DNA from 2 places in the Nonomuraea longicatena genome. Region 1 is predicted to be linked to the other one. Evidence: riboswitches for the same ligand, from Rfam matches in the RefSeq annotation. Region 1 holds a riboswitch; the other holds the start of a gene.

What was found. Region 1 has a riboswitch for S-adenosylmethionine ahead of ABD120_RS33910 (aminotransferase class V-fold PLP-dependent enzyme). Riboswitches for the same ligand answer to the same signal wherever they lie in the genome.
Region 2: another riboswitch for S-adenosylmethionine. It lies ahead of thrC (threonine synthase); the one in region 1 lies ahead of ABD120_RS33910 (aminotransferase class V-fold PLP-dependent enzyme).

Annotation. Positions count from the first base shown of each region.
Region 1 is NZ_BAAAHQ010000045.1:49,352-53,760, forward strand. It holds gene ABD120_RS33905 (DoxX family protein) at 253-843, shown strand; gene ABD120_RS33910 (aminotransferase class V-fold PLP-dependent enzyme) at 833-2,128, opposite strand; SAM riboswitch class IV at 2,172-2,287, opposite strand; gene ABD120_RS33915 (TerC family protein) at 2,479-3,168, shown strand; gene ABD120_RS33920 (cytochrome P450) at 3,168-4,355, shown strand; gene ABD120_RS33925 (SAM-dependent methyltransferase) at 4,352-4,409, opposite strand, start outside.
Region 2 is NZ_BAAAHQ010000040.1:26,459-30,867, forward strand. It holds gene ABD120_RS30800 (MFS transporter) at 1-118, opposite strand, end outside; gene ABD120_RS30805 (alpha,alpha-trehalose-phosphate synthase (UDP-forming)) at 127-1,536, opposite strand; gene ABD120_RS30810 (RNA polymerase sigma factor) at 1,567-2,121, shown strand; SAM riboswitch class I at 2,201-2,342, shown strand; gene thrC (threonine synthase) at 2,356-3,585, shown strand; gene ABD120_RS30820 (MoaD/ThiS family protein) at 3,608-3,883, shown strand; gene ABD120_RS30825 (cold-shock protein) at 4,118-4,318, shown strand.

The sequences.
Region 1 (4,409 bases):
GGAACGGGGTTACCGGGCGGCGTCACGGGCGGATGTGTGAACCGGGGAGTGGCGCTCGGAAAGGCCGGTGGCCGGGTGCGGTGGGCGGCGGGTAAGTGGGCTTGCCGTGACAGATAGCGAGGTCTGTCCCAGAGGAATGGAAGAGATGGTCGGGGTTTGATGGCAAAAGTGATCAGTTGAGTTGGTCAAGGAAGGGAAGAATGCCGAGTTCAGAGTGAGTGTGGAGGGGAGAATCACACGGGGGTAACGCTGATGAAGACAGTGTTTGATGTGGCGGCGCTGATCTCGCGCGTGACGATCGGTGTGATTTTCGTCGCGCACGGCGCGCAGAAGATGCAGAACGGCCTCGGCCCGACCACGCAGATGTTCACCAAGGCGGGCGTGCCGATGCCGGAGCTGGCCGCCGGTTTCACGACCGCCGCCGAACTGCTCGGCGGCGCGCTGCTGATCGTGGGCCTGCTCACGCGGGTGGCCGCGCTCGCGCTGCTGATCGTGACCGTGGGCGCCGTCGTGTTCGTCCACGCCCGTAACGGCGTCTTCGTCACCGACGGCGGATGGGAACTCGTCGGTGCCCTGGCCGCCGGCGCCCTGTTGTTCCTCGCCCTGGGCGCGGGCCGGATCAGCCTCGACGGCATCGTCCACTCGATGTTCCGCGCCCGCGCCGACCGCCGCGCCCGCGACCAGGAGGTGGCCCAGGTGCGCCCCTCGCCCACGCCCCCCACGACGAACCCGACCAATGTCCGCACCGTCCAGGACCCGGCCGGGCCGTCCTCCCTGAGCGAGGCCGACCAGCGTGCGATCGACGAGCTGACGAACGGCGACCAGCCGCGTTCTAACGGCTGACCAGCTCGCGCAGCGCCTCGACGAGCCGGTCCACGTGCTCGTCCGTGGTCCCGATGCCGATCGAGGCGCGCACGGCGGCGACCCGCCCGTCCTCGCACCCCCCGTCGGCAACGGCCCCAAGCAGGTGGGAGACGAACGGGTGGGCGCAGAACTTTCCGTCACGCACGCCGATGCCGTACTCGTTCGACAGCGCCTCCGCGACCTCCCGCGCGCTGTAGCCGTCCACGACGAAGGACACGATGCCGACGCGCGGGTGGTCGGGCCCCCACAGCGACAGCTCGTGCACCGCGTCCACGGTCGCGAGCCCGTCGCGCAGCCGGGCGATCAGCCGCTCCTCCTCGATCACCAGCGGCGCCCAGCCGGTGGCGGCGAGCGCGTCGCAGGCGGCGGCGAGCGCGATGGCGCCGAGCACGTTCGGGGTGCCCGCCTCGTGCCGGGGCTCGGGGTCCTCGTGCCACTCGATGCCGTCCGCGCCGACGGCCTTCACGGCCCCGCCGCCCTTCAGGTACGGCTCGCCGGCGGCCAGCCAGTCGCGCCGCCCGATGAGCACGCCCGCGCCGAACGGGGCGTACAGCTTGTGGCCGGAGAAGGCGACGTAGTCGAGGTCGAGCGCGGCGACGTTGAGCTGGCGGTGGGGCACGAGCTGGGCGGCGTCGACGAGGATGCGCGCGCCGTGCCGGTGGGCGATGTGGGCCAGCGCGGCGATGGGCCACAGCTCGCCGGTGACGTTGGAGGCGGCGGTGACGACCAGCAGCTTGGGCCCGGCGATGCCCGCGAGCGCGCTGTCGGCGGCCCGTACGGCCTCGCCGGGGAAGGCGGGCGGCGCCAGCCGTACGACGTCGTCCCACGGCAGCAGCGACGCGTGGTGCTCGCTGTCGAAGACGACCGCGGTGGTGCCGGCGGGCAGGCATCCGGCGAGCAGGTTGGTGGCGTCCGTGGTGTTGCGGGTGAAGATGACGGCGTCGTCGGACCGGGCGCCCGCGAAGGCTCGCACGCTGTGCCTGGCCTGCTCGTAGCGGGCGGTGGTGAGCTGGGAGGCGTACCCGGCGCCCCGGTGCACGCTGGAGTAGGCGGGCAGGGCGGCGTTCACGGCGGCGCTCACGGGTTCGAGACAGGGCGCGCTGGCCGCGTAGTCGAGATTGGCGTAGTGGACCGTGCGGCCGTCCTTGAGCGGGACCTCCAGGTCGCCGCCGAGGACGGTGGGGACGGTCCGGCTGCCCGGCGCGGGCTGCTCGGGGGAGTCGGCCTGGGCGGGAACGGAACTGAAGATCGTGAGCGTGGACACGGCGAAGCCTCCGGGGTCGTCGGGACCCCTTGGTGCGCCACGGAGCCCGCGCTTGCCCACCACCCTGCGTGGCGGACCAGGTCTTCACCCGGGGCACCCCGCCGCGGACGCGAGGGTTGCCGGCCAGCTAGCCGGGGCTTGTCGCTGGCACTCATGACCTACGTCGGAACTATAACCGACACTCAGCTGTTGTCCGCAACCCCACTTTTTACCCGGAACAACGAATAGTGTGTGCGAGAACTTCTTCGGGGGTTTGGTCGTTGAAGGCGGGGACTGTCCCCGAACGTGGAGGTTGAACGATGTGGGACTGGGTGTCCAACCCTGAAATCTGGATCGGGTTCTTCACCCTGGTGGCGCTGGAGATCGTCCTCGGGATCGACAACATCATCTTCATCTCGATCCTCGCGGGAAAGCTTCCAGAACATCAGCGTGACCGCGCCCGAGTGCTCGGCCTCGCCGCGGCACTGATCAGCAGGCTGCTTCTGCTCTTCGCCCTGTCGTGGGTGGTGGGGCTGAAAGAACCGATCTTCGAGGTACTCGGTCACGCGTTCTCCGGGCGAGATCTCATTCTCCTGGGCGGCGGTCTGTTCCTGCTGGCCAAGGCCACCATCGAGATCGGCCACAGCATGGAGCTGAAGTCGGCCGACCAGAAGCAGCGCAAGGCCGCCTCGTTCGCGTCCGTGATCGTGCAGATCATGATTCTCGACATCGTGTTCTCGCTGGACTCCGTCATCACCGCCGTCGGCATGGTCGACGAACTCCCGGTGATGATCGCGGCGGTGATCGTCTCCGTGATCGTCATGCTGGTCGCCTCCGGGCCGATCAGCCGTTTCGTGGAGAAGCACCCGAGTATCAAGATGCTGGCGCTGGCCTTCCTCGTCCTTATCGGCGTGGTGCTGGTCGCCGATGGTTTCGGACAGCACGTTTCCAAGGGCTACATCTACTTCGCGATGGCCTTCTCCTTGATCGTCGAACTCCTCAACATCCGGGTTCGCACCAGGCGGGCGAAGCTTGAGCAGGCAGAACCTAAGATGGACTAGTGCGTTTTGATCCCTGGAATCCGGATTTCGTCGCATTTCCCTACGACGCCTACGCCGAACTGAGGCGGGAAGCGCCGGTCGGCTTCTTCGAGCCGACCGGCCAGTGGCTCGTCGCCAGGCACGCCGACGTCAACGCGCTGCTGCGGGATCGGCGGCTGGGCCGTACGTATCTGCATGTGGCGACCCACGAGGAGTTCGGGCGGCTGAGCCCGCCGGAGTTCCAGGAGCCCTGGTGGCGGGTCAACAACGCGGGCATGCTCGACCTGGAGCCGCCGGAGCACACCCGGTTGCGCCGCCTGGTGTCCAGGGCGTTCACGCCCCGGATGGTCGAGTCGCTGCGTCCCCGCGTCAAGGAGATCGCCGGTGGTCTCGTGGACGCCTTCGTGGCCCAGGGCGGCGGCGACCTGATCGCCGAGGTGGCCGAGCCGCTGCCGGTGACGGTCATCGCCGAGATGCTCGGCGTGCCCGAGTCCGACCGTGGCCTGCTGCGGCCCTGGTCGGCGGACATGTGCGGGATGTTCGAGCTGAACCCCTCCCTTGAGGCCCAGCACGCGGCCGTCAGGGCGGCGACGGAGTTCGCCGGCTACCTGAGGGGGCTCGCCGCCGAGCGGCGCGGCGACCCGGGCGACGACCTGATCAGCGCGCTCGCCCAGATCGAGGAACTCACCGAGGACGAGCTGGTCGGCACCTGTGTGCTGCTGCTCAACGCCGGTCACGAGGCGACCGTGAACGTCACGGGCAACGGTTGGTGGGCGCTGTTCAGGAACCCGGGCGAGCTCGCCCGGCTGCGTGCCGACCACTCGCTGCTGCCGACGGCGATCGAGGAGCTGATGCGCTGGGACACGCCGCTGCAGATGTTCGAGCGCTGGGTGCTGGAGGACATCGAGATCGGCGGCGTCGCGATCCCGAAGGGCGTCGAGGTCGCGCTGCTGTTCGGCTCGGCCAACCGCGATCCCGAGGTCTTCGTCGAGCCCGACCGCCTCGATCTGGGCCGGGCGGACAACCCGCACATCAGCTTCGGCGCCGGCATCCACTTCTGCCTGGGCGCGCCGCTGGCGCGGATCGAGCTGGCCGAGTCGTTCGGGGCACTGCTGACCAAGGCGCCCGCCATGGAGCTGGTCAAGGAGCCGGTGTGGAAGCCCGGCTACGTCATCCGGGGGCTGGAGTCGCTGGAGGTGGCGATCTAGCCGGCCCGGACCGTCTGGGAGAGCCAGCCGAAGCCGCCGAGGCCGTACGGGTCG
Region 2 (4,409 bases), on a different contig from region 1:
CGCGGAGGAGGGGGAGGGCGGCGCTCAGGGTGTAGAGGTAAGTGGCGAAAGTGCCCAGTTGAAGGTAGATCAGCCAGGTGGGGAGGTCCCGGGTCAGCCGGATCCGGACTGTGGTCACTTAGCGTATTAAGTCAGGGCGGTGAGCTGCGCGGCAAGCCATCGTCTCGGCGGCAGGCTCGTCGCCGCCGTGGCCAGCCGGGCGCCGCGCCGCAGCCGCTCGTCCTCCGGCATCTCCAGGGCCATGCGCAGCGCCCGCGCGGTCTCCAGCACGTCGTACGGATTGACCACCAGCGCGTCCGCGCCCAGCTCGGCGGCGGCCCCCGCCTCGCGCGAGAGCACGAGCGCGCAGCGGCGCGACAGCACCGGGCCCTCCTTGGCCACCAGGTTCATGCCGTCGCGGACCGGGTTGACCACCAGCACGTCGGCCAGCCGGTAGGCGGCCAGGCTGCGGGGGTAGTCGTCCGCCAGGTCGAGGACCAGGGGGTCCCAGTCGGCGGTGCCGTACTCGTGCCTGATCTCCTCGGCGGCCTGCCGCACGGCGGCCGTGTAGGCGCGGTACCCGGGCAGGTCGTGGCGGGAGGGGTAGGCGAAGACCAGGTGGACCACCCGGCCGTGCCACTCGGGGTGGGCGGCGAGGAACTCGCGGTAGGCGGCCAGGCCGCGCACGATGTTCTTCGACAGCTCGGCGCGGTCGATGCGGACGATCAGCCGCCGGTCGCCGACCTGCTCCCTGAGGGCCGCGAGGCAGGTCTCCACGTCGGGTTCGTGGGCGCGGCGCCACAGCGCCTCGCCGTCCACGCCCAGGCTGTGGACGCCGAGACGGGTGGTCCTGCCGCCGAGGGTGACGCCTCTGCCGTCGGTCTGCGCGCCGAGCAGGTTCGCGCAGCAGTCGGTGAAGGCCCGCGCCCAGCGCGCGGTGAGGAAACCCGCGTGCTCGGCGCCCAGGATGCCGCCCAGCACCTGCGCGGCGACGTCGTCCGGCAGCAGCGAGAAGTACTCGGGCGGGGCCCACGGCGTGTGGCTGAAGTGGGCGACGCGCAGGTCGGGCCGGGCGGACCTGAGCATGGCGGGGACCAGCGTGAGGTGGTAGTCCTGCACCAGAACCCGGGCCTCCGGTGCCGCCTCCTCGGCCAGGGCCGAGGCGAACGCCTCGTTGTAGTCGCGGTAGGCGGCCCACTCGCGCCGGAAGGCCGCGTCGAAGCGCGGGCTCACGGGTGTGTCGTAGAGCAGGTGGTGGACGAACCACAGGGTGGAGTTGGCCACGCCGTTGTAGGCGCGATCGAAGGTCGCGGGCGGCAGGTCCAGCATGCGCAGCCGGCCGTGGCCCGCCGGGTCGAGGCGGCCCTTCCGGGCGCCGCGCGCGGCCTGCCGGTCGGCCTCCGACATCGCCGCGCACACCCACAGCAGGTCGTCGCCGCTGGTGTCCGACAGGCCGGAAACCAGACCGCCGCTGCCCCGTCTCACGGTGAGTTCGCCCTGCTCGGAGCATGTGTAGGAGACAGGACCCCGGTTGGAGGCGACCAGGATGTTGTTCATTGAGCTTCCCTCCGCTCATAGGATCCCGCTATGGCGCTTGATGAGCTGACCGAGGAACTCGCCCGCTCCGCGGCCGGTGGAGACCACCGCGCGCTCGGCGAGCTCCTGAGACGGATCGAACCGGACGTGCTGCGGCACTGTGCCCGGATCCTGCCCTACCACCAGGACGCCGAGGAGGCCTGCCAGGACACGCTCCTCGCCGTGGCGCGCAACATCGGCCGCTTCGAGGGGAGGGCGAGATTCAGCACGTGGCTGCACATCGTGACGGCCAACTGCGCGCGCACGACGTACCGGTCGCTGAAGCGCCGGGCGGCCGAGCAGACCTCCGACGAACTGCCGATGCAGCGGCCGGACGTGCGCAGGGTGAGCGTGATCGCCGGGTCGCGGCTCGACCTGCTCGACGCGATGGAGTCGCTGGAGGCCGCCAAGCCGGACCTGGCGCAGGCGCTGGTGCTGCGTGACATCGTCCAACTCGACTACAACGAAGTGGCCGAACAGCTAGGTATCCCGCTCGGCACCGCGAAATCACGCATCCACCAGGCTCGGAAGCACGTGCAGGGACTCCTCGGCGAGGATTATCGGTGAGACGGTAGGTCTCATCTGGCGAGACAGGTGGTTAGCTGTCCGTCTTGACCAGGTAGAGTCCATTTCAACAACTCCATATTGCTCATCCAGAGGGGTGGAGGGACCGGCCCTGCGAAGCCCCGGCAACCCTCCCGGCTTGTGACTCGCGACAGGGCGAGGCCGACCGGGACAAGGTGCCAATTCCGGTCTGTGGTCAAGGTGGCCGCAGACGAAGATGAGGGAAGGCCTCGCTTCGTGTCGCTTGAATTCGGTCCCGCTGTCGCTCTGTCCTGCCGCGAGTGCGGCGCCCGCTACGACCTCGGCCCCAGCTTCGCGTGTCTGGAGTGTTTCGGGCCACTGGAAGTGGCCTACGACTTCGGTACGGTCACCCGCGAGCAGATCGCGGCCGGACCCACCAGCATCTGGCGTTACCGGGCGCTGCTCCCGGTGCCCGCCGACGTGGCGGCCAAACGGAACATGAACCCCGGCTGGACCAACCTGGTCAGGGCCGACAACCTCGGGCGCGCACTCGGACTGCGCTCGCTGCACGTCAAGGACGACTCGGGCAACCCCACCCACTCCTTCAAGGACCGGGTGGTGGCCATCGCCGTCGAGGCGGCCCGCACCTTCGGCTTCCACACGCTTTCCTGCTCCTCCACCGGCAACCTGGCCGGGGCCGTCACCGCGGCGGCCGCCCGCGCCGGGCTCGACGCCTGCGTGTTCATCCCCGCCGACCTCGAACAGGCCAAGATCGCGATGGCCCGGGTGTTCGGCGGCAGGCTGATCGGCATCGAGGGAACCTACGACGAGGTCAACCGGTTCTGCTCGGAGCTCATCGGCGACCCGCTCGGCGACAAGTGGGGCTTCGTCAACGTGAACCTGCGGCCCTACTACGCGGAGGGGTCCAAGACGCTGGCGTACGAGATCGCCGAGCAACTCGGCTGGCGGCTGCCCGAGCAGATCGTCATCCCGGTGGCCTCCGGGTCGCAGCTCACCAAGATCGACAAGGGCTTCAAGGAGCTCGTGGCGCTCGGGCTGGTCGAGGACACCCCCTACAAGATCTTCGGGGCGCAGGCGCAGGGGTGCTCGCCGGTGTCGGCGGCCTACAAGGCGGGGCACGAGGTGGTGCAGCCGGTCAAGCCGGACACCATCGCCAAGTCGCTGGCCATCGGCAACCCGGCGGACGGGCCGTACGTGCTGGACATCGCGCGCCGTACCGGCGGGGGCGTCGAGGACGTCACCGACGCCGAGATCGTGGATGCGGTGAAGCTGTTGGCCGCGACGGAGGGCATCTTCGCCGAGACCGCGGGCGGGGTGACCGTGGGCGTGCTGAAGAAGCTCGTCGAAGCGGGCACGCTCGACCCGGAGGCCGAGACCGTCGTGCTCAACACCGGTGACGGCCTCAAGACCCTTGACGCGGTGTCGTCGATCGCCGCACCCAGCGCGGTCATCCGCCCCTCCCTCGACGCGTTCCGCGCGATCTGAGCACCTGAAAGGAAGTTTTAGCATGAGCGTTTCTGTGCGGATTCCCACCATTCTGCGCACGTACACTGGGGGTAACGCGGAAGTCAGCGGCGAGGGCTCGACGCTTCGCGAGGTCCTTCAGAAGCTGGACGCGGACTACCCCGGGATCGGCGCCCGCATTCTGGATGAATCGGGCAAGATTCGACGTTTCGTCAACGTTTACGTTGGGCAAGAGGACGTCCGATTCGCCGACGGACTCGACACGGCGGCCCCTGAGGGCGCCGAGATCTCGATCATACCGGCGGTCGCGGGCGGCTGACCCCCCAACCCCCTGTCGATGGGGCACTCCCGAACGGGAGTGCCCCTTGTCATTTCTGGAAAATTCAACTCTTCAAAGGATGAAATCTGCAGTTTGCCGATTGACTCTGTTGCCCAACGGCATGCCACAGGTATGGTCGAGGGCGATCGTCTGCCAGTTTTCCGGAAAAGGCGGGCGCTCGTGGATCTCACAAAGGAATGGGTGGGGTCCTGAACCCAGTAAGAGGAGTCGGAAGTGGCGCAGGGCACCGTCAAGTGGTTCAACGCGGACAAGGGCTACGGCTTCATCGCGGTCGACGGTGGAAAGGATGTATTCGTCCATTACTCCGCGATCCTGATGGACGGGTATCGTTCTCTCGAGCAAGGCCAGCGGGTTGAGTTCGAGATCACGCAGGGCCAGAAGGGGCCGCAGGCGGAGTCAGTCCGTACTGTCTGAACCGCGTAGCTGGTACCAACCGGCAGCACGTACGGCAGCGCAGTCCGTACGGAACTGCCACACACCTTTCCTCGACTCACAGGGCAGGTCC